DNA from 2 places in the Clostridium sp. MF28 genome. Region 2 is predicted to be linked to the other one. Evidence: a T-box and tRNA genes for the amino acid it is inferred to sense, from the RefSeq annotation. Region 2 holds a T-box; the other holds one or more tRNA genes.
What was found. A T-box is a leader RNA that pairs with one kind of tRNA and senses whether it is charged. The one in region 2 lies ahead of serS (serine--tRNA ligase), so its partner is inferred to be a tRNA-Ser.
Positions count from the first base shown of each region.

Region 1 (5,284 bases), 1.9 Mb from region 2:
GTACGAATACTATGAGAAAAACGTTGAATCATATGCTGATACTTTCTTAGCTGATTTAGTTGAACTTGGAGAACATAATAGACAAATTGCTGAAAAAATAAACGCTCAGGATAAAGCAAATTTAAAAATTGCAACAGCAACATTTATAAGTATTGTTATTATAGCTTCAATATTAGCAATTTTATTAGGAATACTAATAACAAAACGTATCACAAAGAGATTAAATGACTTTGTAGTATACATGGGTTCTTTATCACAAGGTGATTTTTCTGTAAAGATAAAAGAAGAAAGTCTTAATGATAAGAGTGAATTTGGTGTTGTAAGTAATGCGATAGATAAGATGACCAAAAACATTATTGAACTAATAAAACAATTAGGAAATACATCTGAGCAGTTAGTATTATCATCTGAAGAGCTTACAGCAAGTGCTGAGCAATCAGCAGATGCATCAAATCTAGTTGCATCCGCAGTAACAACAATGGCACATGGAGCAGATGAGCAATTTTCTTTTGCTAATAGTACAAACAAAGTGGTTGAAAACATATCTAATAAGATAAATGTAGTATCTGAAAATACAAAATCTGTTTCATCGTTAACAGATAAGGCAAAAATATCAGCAAATGCTGGCGAAGAGGCTGTAGTGAAGGCAATGAACCAAATGGAAATAATAGAGAAAAAGACTAGTGAAACATCGCATATTATAAGCGAGCTTGAAGAGAAATCAGTGAAAATTGGACAAATACTTGATACAATCCAAGGTATATCAGAGCAAACAAATCTTCTAGCATTAAATGCGGCAATAGAATCTGCAAGGGCTGGGGAAGCCGGGAAAGGTTTTAGTGTAGTAGCGGAAGAAATTAGAAAGTTAGCAGAACAATCACAAGAGGCAACTAAAGAAATAGCTGGAATTATTAATGATGTACAAAACAAAACCAATAGTGCAGTTGCTGTTATGAATGAAAACTCAAAAGAAGTTAAAACAGGAGCAGATGTCGTTGATGTTGCAGGAATAAGTTTTAAGGAAATCCTTCAAATGATAATAGAAATATCTAGTCAGATTCATGAAATATCATATTCTATCACTGAAGTAACTGTAGGAACTAAAGAATCTGTTGATTCAGTAAATAATATTAAAAACATAAGTAGTAATATAGCTGATGAGACTCAAACAATATCGGCAGCGGCTGAGGAACAATTGGCATCTGTTGAGGAGATAGCTTCATCTAGTAAACTTCTATCTCAAATGTCTGAAGAGTTAAGATGGATTATAGCTAAGTTTAAAATATAGGATATCTATTAATTGTGAATAAGAAAATATACCTTTGTAGTATTATATTAAATTAGAGGGAATGCTTTTTATTATTAAATATAACTAGTGAAATAAATGTTTCTGTATTCAACTAAGACAAAATTACAATTATAGAGGAATTAATTTTTGGAAGGAAAAAGCGTTTAGAATTATTCTAAGCGCTTTTTTTGCATCCTAATCATAGTATTTTATGGTGCTTTATAGATTCATTGAACTTTAAATTAATATTTATTTGTCTTATAATCTCTGGCACGTTTACTAATATAGTAAGTATGGCGCCAACTATATAAAATATTTCATTTTCATTATTTGGCATCATAAACACCTCATTTACTTTTAATATATTAGATACACTTAAGAAATGTTAAACAATATACACAGAGAACAATAGAAAATTAGGTTATAAAACAGATGTGGAATTATTAATCCAGAAATATATAATTTTCATGCGTTCATCATATTAAGTAATTACATTTGAAGTTCTGAGGTTATACATAGAATATATGTAAATAATATGAATATTTTGGCCGCAACCTATTTATGTAACAAGTGATACATAAATTTTACTATTTAGGGGTTATACTAATAAAAAAAGTAAGGAGGGTAAATATTTGGAATATTTAAAAGAAAAAGAGATGATGATTAGTAGAATGAGACAAGCCTTATGCAAAATTATGGGCGATGAAGGAAATTCATTAGATAGGGAGGTGATTAGTGCGTGTAGAAGATTAAACTTTGCACTGAATGAGTACAATGAATTGCTAAGGAGAACAATTAAATAAATTCTCTTATATGGAAAATTGTCAGAGTGGTTTAATGGGCTGGCTTACTAAGCTAGTGAGTGTAAAAGCTCCACAGGTTCGAGTCCTGTATTTTCCAACAACTTATATTATAGTTTGTAATATATGCTTATAGCGAAATGTGAATAAAGCAATTGAGGCGCTCTAGTTAAGAATTTCTAGTTTGCCTCTTTATTATTTAACTTAACTGGTTACATATATGCCCAAGTATTGAATTAATATGAAATAAATGTTGAAATTAATTGGAAAATATAATAAAATATTAACCATGTGGTAATTAATGTATTGCTATATGAAATTAAATACTATATTTTAGGGGGAATAATAATGAAAAAAATCAAAAGAATTTCTACCATATTGTTAGCTGTTATGATGGTAACAATAATGCTAGTAGGTTGCGGAACAAAAGCAACTCCAGAAGAAAGTGCTAAAATATTTTTAGATCTACTTTTAAAAGATGATAAAACTAATATGGACAAGATAGGGATGAAGGAAGAAGATTATACTGAATTTAGAAGTAGCTTTGATGATGGCATGATGATGGCCTTTGGAAATTCAGGTTTAGATGAAAGCATTCTAACAGATGATATAAAAAATTCTTTTAAGAAAGATATTATTACAGGATTAACTAAAGTGGAATATGAAGTGGTTTCTGCGTCAACAGAAAAGGACACAGCAAAAGTTCAAGTTAAAATAAAAGGGTTTGATATGAAGAAAATCACTGAAAATGGCCAGAGTGAAATAATGAAAAAAGTTACTGAAAATCCTTCAATGACTGAACAACAAATATATACAGAAGCTTTTAAGCTTATAGGGGGCAGTATGGCGTCTGGTATATTAAAAGAAGAACCACAGACAGTAACAATAACATTAACTAAAAAAGGCGGTGCTTGGTTACCGGGTGAAGATGATGTTGTAACATTAATGAAGGCAATTGCCCAATAAAGTAAAACTAAAAGCAGTAGTTAGAAGAAATTTTTCTACTGCTTTATTTATTGCTTAAAATTTATAAATAAATGTGATAAAATATAGTTGTGAAAGTTGAGCTATTTTCAATTTTTACTTTAGATCCCATTAAGTGCAGTCATTAACTTGACTGCATTTTTTATGCTCTATTGCACTTATAAGAAGAGTATGTAAAATAAATATAAAATTCACTGTTGAGTAAATACATTTAAAAGCAGTAGATTAGAAAGTTTAACTGATGCTTTTGGTTTTGAAATTATATTGCTGTTATTGCAGAAAAAATTAAAAGTATATGAATTGAGAAAGTTTTTTAGGAGAAAGTAACAGGAGTATTCCCAAAAATTATAACTGAATAGCCATAGTTAAAAGGTTTAAGAGTTTGTTCGTTTGATTGAGAATCTAGCCTTGTAAGTTCTCTCATGTATTGGTTATTATCAATGACGAAGATAATAACTCTACCGTTAGGGTCATTAATTCTAGCCGTCACAGTAGAACCTATTGGTAGATTAATATCTCGTACATTATAAATACCTTGACTTAAACTTATGGGAGCAGCACTGGTATTTTGAGCTAAATTAGTAAATGACAATAATAAAAATATAAAAAACACTATAGTAGATTTTTTCATAATATATTTCCCCTTCCATAGTATATTTAAAGCAAAATTTACTAGTGAAATAAGTTCCTTTGAAGGAGCTGAATTAAGTAATTTACTTAATAGAATTAATCATTTTAATATATTCCAACATTAGTTATGCGTAATTCATAAAAAAGTATTCAATTACTCATTAGTTTGGATAATAATTAATCACCTATATGTGAATTTATAAATAAAGCTCAAAGGACTTATATTATTTCTTTGAGCTTTATTTATAGTGATTGCAGATTGTGTTAAATTTATAATATTAGCAAACGCATAATTAATAGAGAAAGACACTATAATAAAAAGTAAGACATGATTCTAATCTAAGATAAAGAGAAGGAGGAGAATTAGATGAATGAAAATCAAATGAACCGAATACATACAGGTAAAGGATTTATTGCAGCTTTAGATCAAAGTGGTGGCAGTACTCCAAAAGCGTTACTTGAGTATGGGATTAAAGAAAATAGTTATTCTAATGAGGAGGAAATGTTTGATCAAGTACATGAAATGAGGAAGCGCATAATAAAGAGTCCAGCATTTACTTCAGAATATATTTTGGGTGCTATACTATTTGAAGACACAATGTATCGTACTATTGACAATCAATATACACCTGATTATCTTTGGAAGGAAAAAAATATTGTACCTTTCTTAAAGGTTGATAAAGGCTTAACTGAAATTGAAAATGGTGTTCAGCTTATGAAACCAATAAGTAATTTAGATGATCTTTTAAAGCAGGCAGTAGAAAAAAACATTTTTGGAACAAAAATGCGCTCAGTTATTAAGGAAGCAAATGCTAAAGGAATTAAAATGGTAGTTGATCAGCAATTTGAAATTGGTAAACAGATTGTAGAAGCAGGTCTTGTTCCTATTATTGAACCAGAAGTTGACATCCATAGCACCGATAAGGAAGAATCTGAAAAACTTTTAAAACTTGAAATTTTAGAGCAATTATCAAAACTTGATAAAGAAACAAAAGTGATGCTTAAACTTTCAATACCAACTCAAGATAATTTCTACATTGATTTAATAGATGAGCCACATGTTGTCAGAGTAGTAGCTCTGTCAGGTGGTTATAGTCAAGCAGAAGCAAACGAAAGACTCGGACGCAATAATGGATTAATTGCCAGTTTTTCAAGAGCTTTATCTCAAGGGCTCACTGCTCAGCAAACTGAAGAAGAATTTAATGCAACAATATTAAAATCAGTTAAAGAAATCTATGAAGCATCAGTGAAATAATTTATTATTATTGCATTATGATTAATCAATGTCGTAAGCTAGGTGAATATTTATTGAGGTTTGGACACTTTTCATAGTCTTAAATAATTACCTATATTTATAAAATGTCGGAATGTAGTGAAAATTAAAACAAAATAGAAATTTGTGAATTAATATGTATTGACACCATATAATAAGGTATGATATACTTCATATAACTTAGGGGAGTAGCTTATAAGCTATAGAGCCAACAACCGGCAATTAAAACTGCCTGGTTCTATACTCCAAATGGAAAGCAAGACCTTTGATACGATTTAGTTGTTACTGAATCAGATCAAAGGTCTTTTT
Region 1 is NZ_CP014331.1:783,024-788,307, reverse strand. Features, by position in the region: gene AXY43_RS03325 (methyl-accepting chemotaxis protein) at 1-1,288, shown strand, start outside; gene AXY43_RS03320 (Spo0E family sporulation regulatory protein-aspartic acid phosphatase) at 1,921-2,091, shown strand; tRNA gene AXY43_RS03315 (tRNA-Ser) at 2,104-2,188, shown strand; gene AXY43_RS03310 (DUF5105 domain-containing protein) at 2,437-3,054, shown strand; gene AXY43_RS03305 (hypothetical protein) at 3,386-3,703, opposite strand; gene AXY43_RS03300 (fructose bisphosphate aldolase) at 4,070-4,957, shown strand.
Region 1: it has a tRNA-Ser gene. The T-box ahead of serS (serine--tRNA ligase) is inferred to sense a tRNA for this amino acid. The anticodon was not compared.

Region 2 (5,284 bases):
GGATTTAACACAGCCATAGACAATGGCGCCTTAAGTTGTAAATCCTCTCTTATAAAATAATCTAGCATTTGGGAATCAACAACAGAATTAGCCTTAGCAACACCGATAGCGCTGCAGAAATTTCTTAGCGCATCAGGAGTACATCCTTTTCTTCTAAGGCCAGAAATAGTAGGCATTCTAGGGTCATCCCATCCATCAACAACTTTTTCATCAACTAATTGTTTTAATTTTCTTTTACTCATAACAGTATTAGTCATATTTAATCTTGCAAATTCTATTTGCCTTGGGGAAGCGGTCATTTCACATTCTCTTACTACCCAGTCATAAAGTGGTCTGTGATCTTCAAACTCTAAAGTACAAATAGAGTGTGTAACATGTTCAATAGCATCTTCTAATGGATGAGCAAAATCGTACATTGGGTATATGCACCATTTATCACCAGTATTGTGATGAGTAGAATGAGATATTCTATATATAACAGGATCTCTCATATTTATATTTGGTGATGCCATGTCTATTTTAGCTCTAAGAACTTTTTCGCCGTCAGCAAATTCACCATTTTTCATTCTTTCAAATAAATCTAAATTTTCTTCAACGGATCTATTTCTATAAGGGCTGTCTTTACCAGGCTGAGTTAGTGTACCTTTATATTCTTTAGCTTCTTCAGCTGTTAAGTCACAAACATAAGCTTTACCTTTTTTTATTAGTAGAACAGCTCTATTGTACATTTCATCAAAATAGTTAGATGCAAAGAAAAGTTCATCCCAATGACCACCAAGCCATTGTACATCTTCTTTAATTGATTCAACATATTCTGTATCTTCTTTAACAGGGTTAGTATCATCAAATCTTAAATGAGTTTTTCCTTTAAACTCATCAGCTAAACCAAAATTTAAAAGAATTGATTTAGCGTGGCCTATATGTAAGTAACCGTTAGGTTCTGGTGGAAAACGAGTAATTATCTCTTTATGCTTTCCGCTTTCTAGATCTTCTACAACGATATTTCTTATAAAATTAGAAGAATTTATTTCGTTTGACATAGTCTTACCTCACTTATAAGTGTATTTAAATTAAGAAAAGAATATTTACTTGAAGTAGTATTCCCTCTTAACTATATTGTTATTTTTGCTTAATAATAATTTTAATCTAATATAAAGAAAAAATAAAGATAAAATTATTTAAATTGCCTAAAGTTGCTAAACATGAGCTTTAATAAACTTAAATTTAGTTTTAATTTTATTATTATACATATTATTATGGAAAATAAATGTAGGATAACTTGTGTATTATAATATTAACATTTTTAATAACATTGTTTAGGATTTGATTTGTTTTTAGATAGTTTATTACAAAAGAGAGTGTAGCAGTATTAGTATTTAGTGAATTTATTTCAGTAATAATTATGATTTAAATTAAAAAATGAATTGAATATTTCATTAAATTGATGTAAACTGACATTAGTTGAAAGATTAGCTTATAGTCAGCTTTGCACACGTGAAACTAATGTTTAAGTTAATGGGATTATGATAGGTAATTTGGCCTATAATTCCAAAAAATTGAGAAATGTAAAGGAGAAGTATGAAGAAATTATTAGCACTTATAATTAGAATGACATTCGGATTTTTATTATGCGCACTAGGAACTGTTTTGGCTCTTAATTCGAATTTAGGCTTAAGTCCATGGGACGTATTTCACCAAGGATTAACAAATGTAACTAGTTTAACTATTGGACAGGCAAGCATTATAGTTGGAATAATAATAGTAGCAATCACAAGTATCCTAGGGCTTAAAGTTGGGATGGGAACTATAGCGAATATGATAGTAATTGGATGTTTTATGGATTTAATAATACATTCTAAAATCATTCCAGTTTGTAATAACATATATACAGGCATAATAATGTTAATTGGAAGCTTATTTGTTACAGCATTAGGAAGCTATTTGTATATTGGATGTGAAATGGGATGTGGTCCTAGGGATGGTCTTATGATTGCATTAGTTAAGCTTACAGGTAAACCAATTGGAATAATAAGACTATTTATAGAAGCAGGAGCCCTAATTATTGGATGGATTCTAGGCGGGTTTGTCGGAATTGGAACGTTAGTCACTGCCATTGGAATAGGATATTGTGTACAGTTAATTTATAAAGTATTTGGATTTGATATAAAGGTACTAAAGCATAGGAATATAAAAGAAGGGTTAAAGTTTGTTAACGAATGTATAACTATCTGTTAGAATTCTAATAGAATTGATTTTAACTGATAAACGAAGATATAGAAGCAAAAAGGCATATCTAGCTTTATATATCCATATGCTATAGTAATTCAAAGTAAGTGAAAAATTTTATGGTAGTATAATTATATATATATTGCAAAAATAATTCTTCAGCATAATTCTAAAAATATTAAAAGAATTTTAGCTGTAATTGTGAAATGTTCATTGTGCATTGTGAATTGCAACATATATATGTTACCGTAAAATTTTTAAGGGGATATTTATTTAAGGTGAGAAGAGTTTTTATATAAATCTTCTCACCTTAATTTTTTTAAGTAGACTTTAATAAGAAATTTATAGTATATTATAACTGGTCAATATAATTCCAAAACTAGTTATTAAGTTAAATATAAACATATACTTGAAAATTAACATAAATATATATATAATATACATAGCAACAAATTAATAGTTATAAAAAACAGCGATGATAAAAACTACGATTTATAAATTTCTTCAGAGAGCCGATGGGTGGTGCGAATCGGTGAAAGGTTAAATCTTTCCACTTTTGGAGCTGTGCGTGATAAATGCAAAGGTTAGTAACCTATATAATACTAGTGTCGAGGGGCTGGTTGTAATATTAACCAGCAATTTGGGTGGCAACGCGGATTATTCCGTCCCAATTATATATTGGGATGGTTTTTTTATTTTTTGAAATAATAATATATATATTTAATCAGGAGGGAAAAAAATGTTAGACATTAAATTCGTAAGAGAAAATCCAGAGATTGTTAAACAAAACATAAAAAATAAGTTTCAAGATAATAAGTTGGGGTTAGTAGATGAAGTATTAACTTTAGATATCGAACTTAGAAAAGTTAAGCAAGAAGTAGAAGCTTTAAGAGCTGATAGAAATAAGTTATCAAAACAAATTGGTGGCTTAATGGCTCAAGGTAAAAAAGAAGAAGCTGAGGAAATAAAGAAAAAAGTTAATGCGGATTCAGAAAGAATGGCTGAGTTAGACGTTAAAGAAAAAGAACTAGAAGAAAAAGTTAAAGTTATCATGATGACTATTCCAAACATAATAGATCCAAGTGTTCCAATTGGTAAAGATGATAGCGAAAATGTAGAAGTAGAAAAGTTTGGGGAACCAGTTGTTCCAGATTTCGAAATTCCATACCATACAGATATTATGGAAAGATTAAGTGGTATTGATTTAGATAGTGCTAGAAAGGTAGCTGGTAATGGTTTCTACTACTTAATGGGAAATATAGCTAGACTTCACTCAGCTGTAATATCTTATGCAAGAGATTTTATGATAAATAGAGGATTTACATATTGTATTCCACCTTTTATGATTCGTAGCCAGGTTGTAACTGGAGTTATGAGTTTTGCTGAAATGGATGCTATGATGTACAAAATTGAAGGTGAAGATTTATATTTAATAGGAACAAGTGAACATTCTATGATTGGTAAATTTATAGATACAATATTACCAGAAACTTCACTTCCTCAAACTTTGACTAGTTATTCACCTTGCTTTAGAAAAGAAAAAGGGGCACATGGTATAGAAGAAAGAGGAGTATACAGAATTCATCAATTTGAAAAGCAAGAAATGGTTGTTGTATGTAAGCCAGAAGACAGCATGAATTGGTATGATAAAATGTGGAAAGATACAGTAGATTTATTCCGTTCTTTAGATATACCAGTAAGGACTTTAGAATGTTGCTCAGGTGATTTAGCAGATTTAAAAGTAAAATCAGTAGACGTAGAAGCATGGTCTCCAAGACAAAAGAAATACTTCGAAGTAGGAAGCTGCTCTAATTTAGGGGATGCACAAGCTCGTCGTTTAAAAATCCGTGTAGATGGTAAAGATGGTAAGTACTTTGCGCATACATTGAATAATACAGTAGTTGCACCACCAAGAATGCTTATTGCATTTTTAGAAAACAACTTAAATGAAGATGGATCTGTAAATATTCCAGTTGCATTGCAACCATATATGGGCGGTATGACAGTAATTAAATAAAGTAAAATAGATCAGATATATCTAAATTTAGAAAGACAACAAATTAAAGAGGTATTAAGCTCATTAATTTGCTGTCTTTTTCATACAGTGAAATATTATTAAATATTTTCAATAATATTTTTAGTAATGGATTAAGATATTATACGTAGTAGCGATTAAGAATTATAAGAACGGTTAACATAACATTACTTTAACATAAAAACAAAAATTCTAAAGAAATTGAAATATATACACATAAAAGCAAAAGTTACTGACACTGTGATATAAATCACGCTAAAATTCAGCACAATGGTTATAATATTATCATCTAAGAAGAAGTTTAGATAATAATATTAAGGGAGGAATTAATTATGTCAAGTTTTGCTGTTAGTATAGATGTTAGAATTTATGAAAGAGGTCATAAAAAAGAGATCATATTTAAAGCTTTTGAAGAGCTTGAACAAGGTGAAACAATGGAACTTATAAATGATCATGATCCTCGTCCACTTTATCAGCAGTTTATAGTTAACTTTCCAGAACACTTTGAGTGGAAATATTTAGAGCAGGGACCTGAAATATGGAGAATAGGTATCACAAAGAAATAAGGCACATTCAATAAGATAGAAAAGGAGTTGTTTTTATAATATGCCATTTATAAGTCAAGATTTATACCAATTTAATAGCTATGTTGAACCAATTAACCTTACATTTCATCAATATTTGTTATTAGGGGATGAACCATTATTAGTCCATACAGGGAACGTTATTCAGGCAGAAGCTTTGCTACCAGAATTAAAAGATGTACTTAATGGCAAAGAGCTAAAGTATATTTTTATTTCACATTTTGAGGCGGATGAATGTGGAGGATTATCATTAATATTGGAACATTTTCCTAAAGCTAAAACAATTTGCTCTGAAGTTACAGCACGTCAGTTAAATGGTTTTGGAATAAAAGCAGAAATTATTACTAAGAAAGCAGAGGAAACTTTAAATACTGATAATTATGAATTAGAGTTTATCAATTATCCTTCTGAAATGCATCTTTGGGATGGATTATTAGTT
Region 2 is NZ_CP014331.1:5,040,368-5,045,651, forward strand. Features, by position in the region: gene AXY43_RS22180 (glutamine--tRNA ligase/YqeY domain fusion protein) at 1-1,040, opposite strand, end outside; gene AXY43_RS22185 (YczE/YyaS/YitT family protein) at 1,579-2,235, shown strand; T-box leader at 2,693-2,899, shown strand; gene serS (serine--tRNA ligase) at 2,966-4,243, shown strand; gene AXY43_RS22195 (DUF2249 domain-containing protein) at 4,594-4,827, shown strand; gene AXY43_RS22200 (MBL fold metallo-hydrolase) at 4,868-5,284, shown strand, end outside.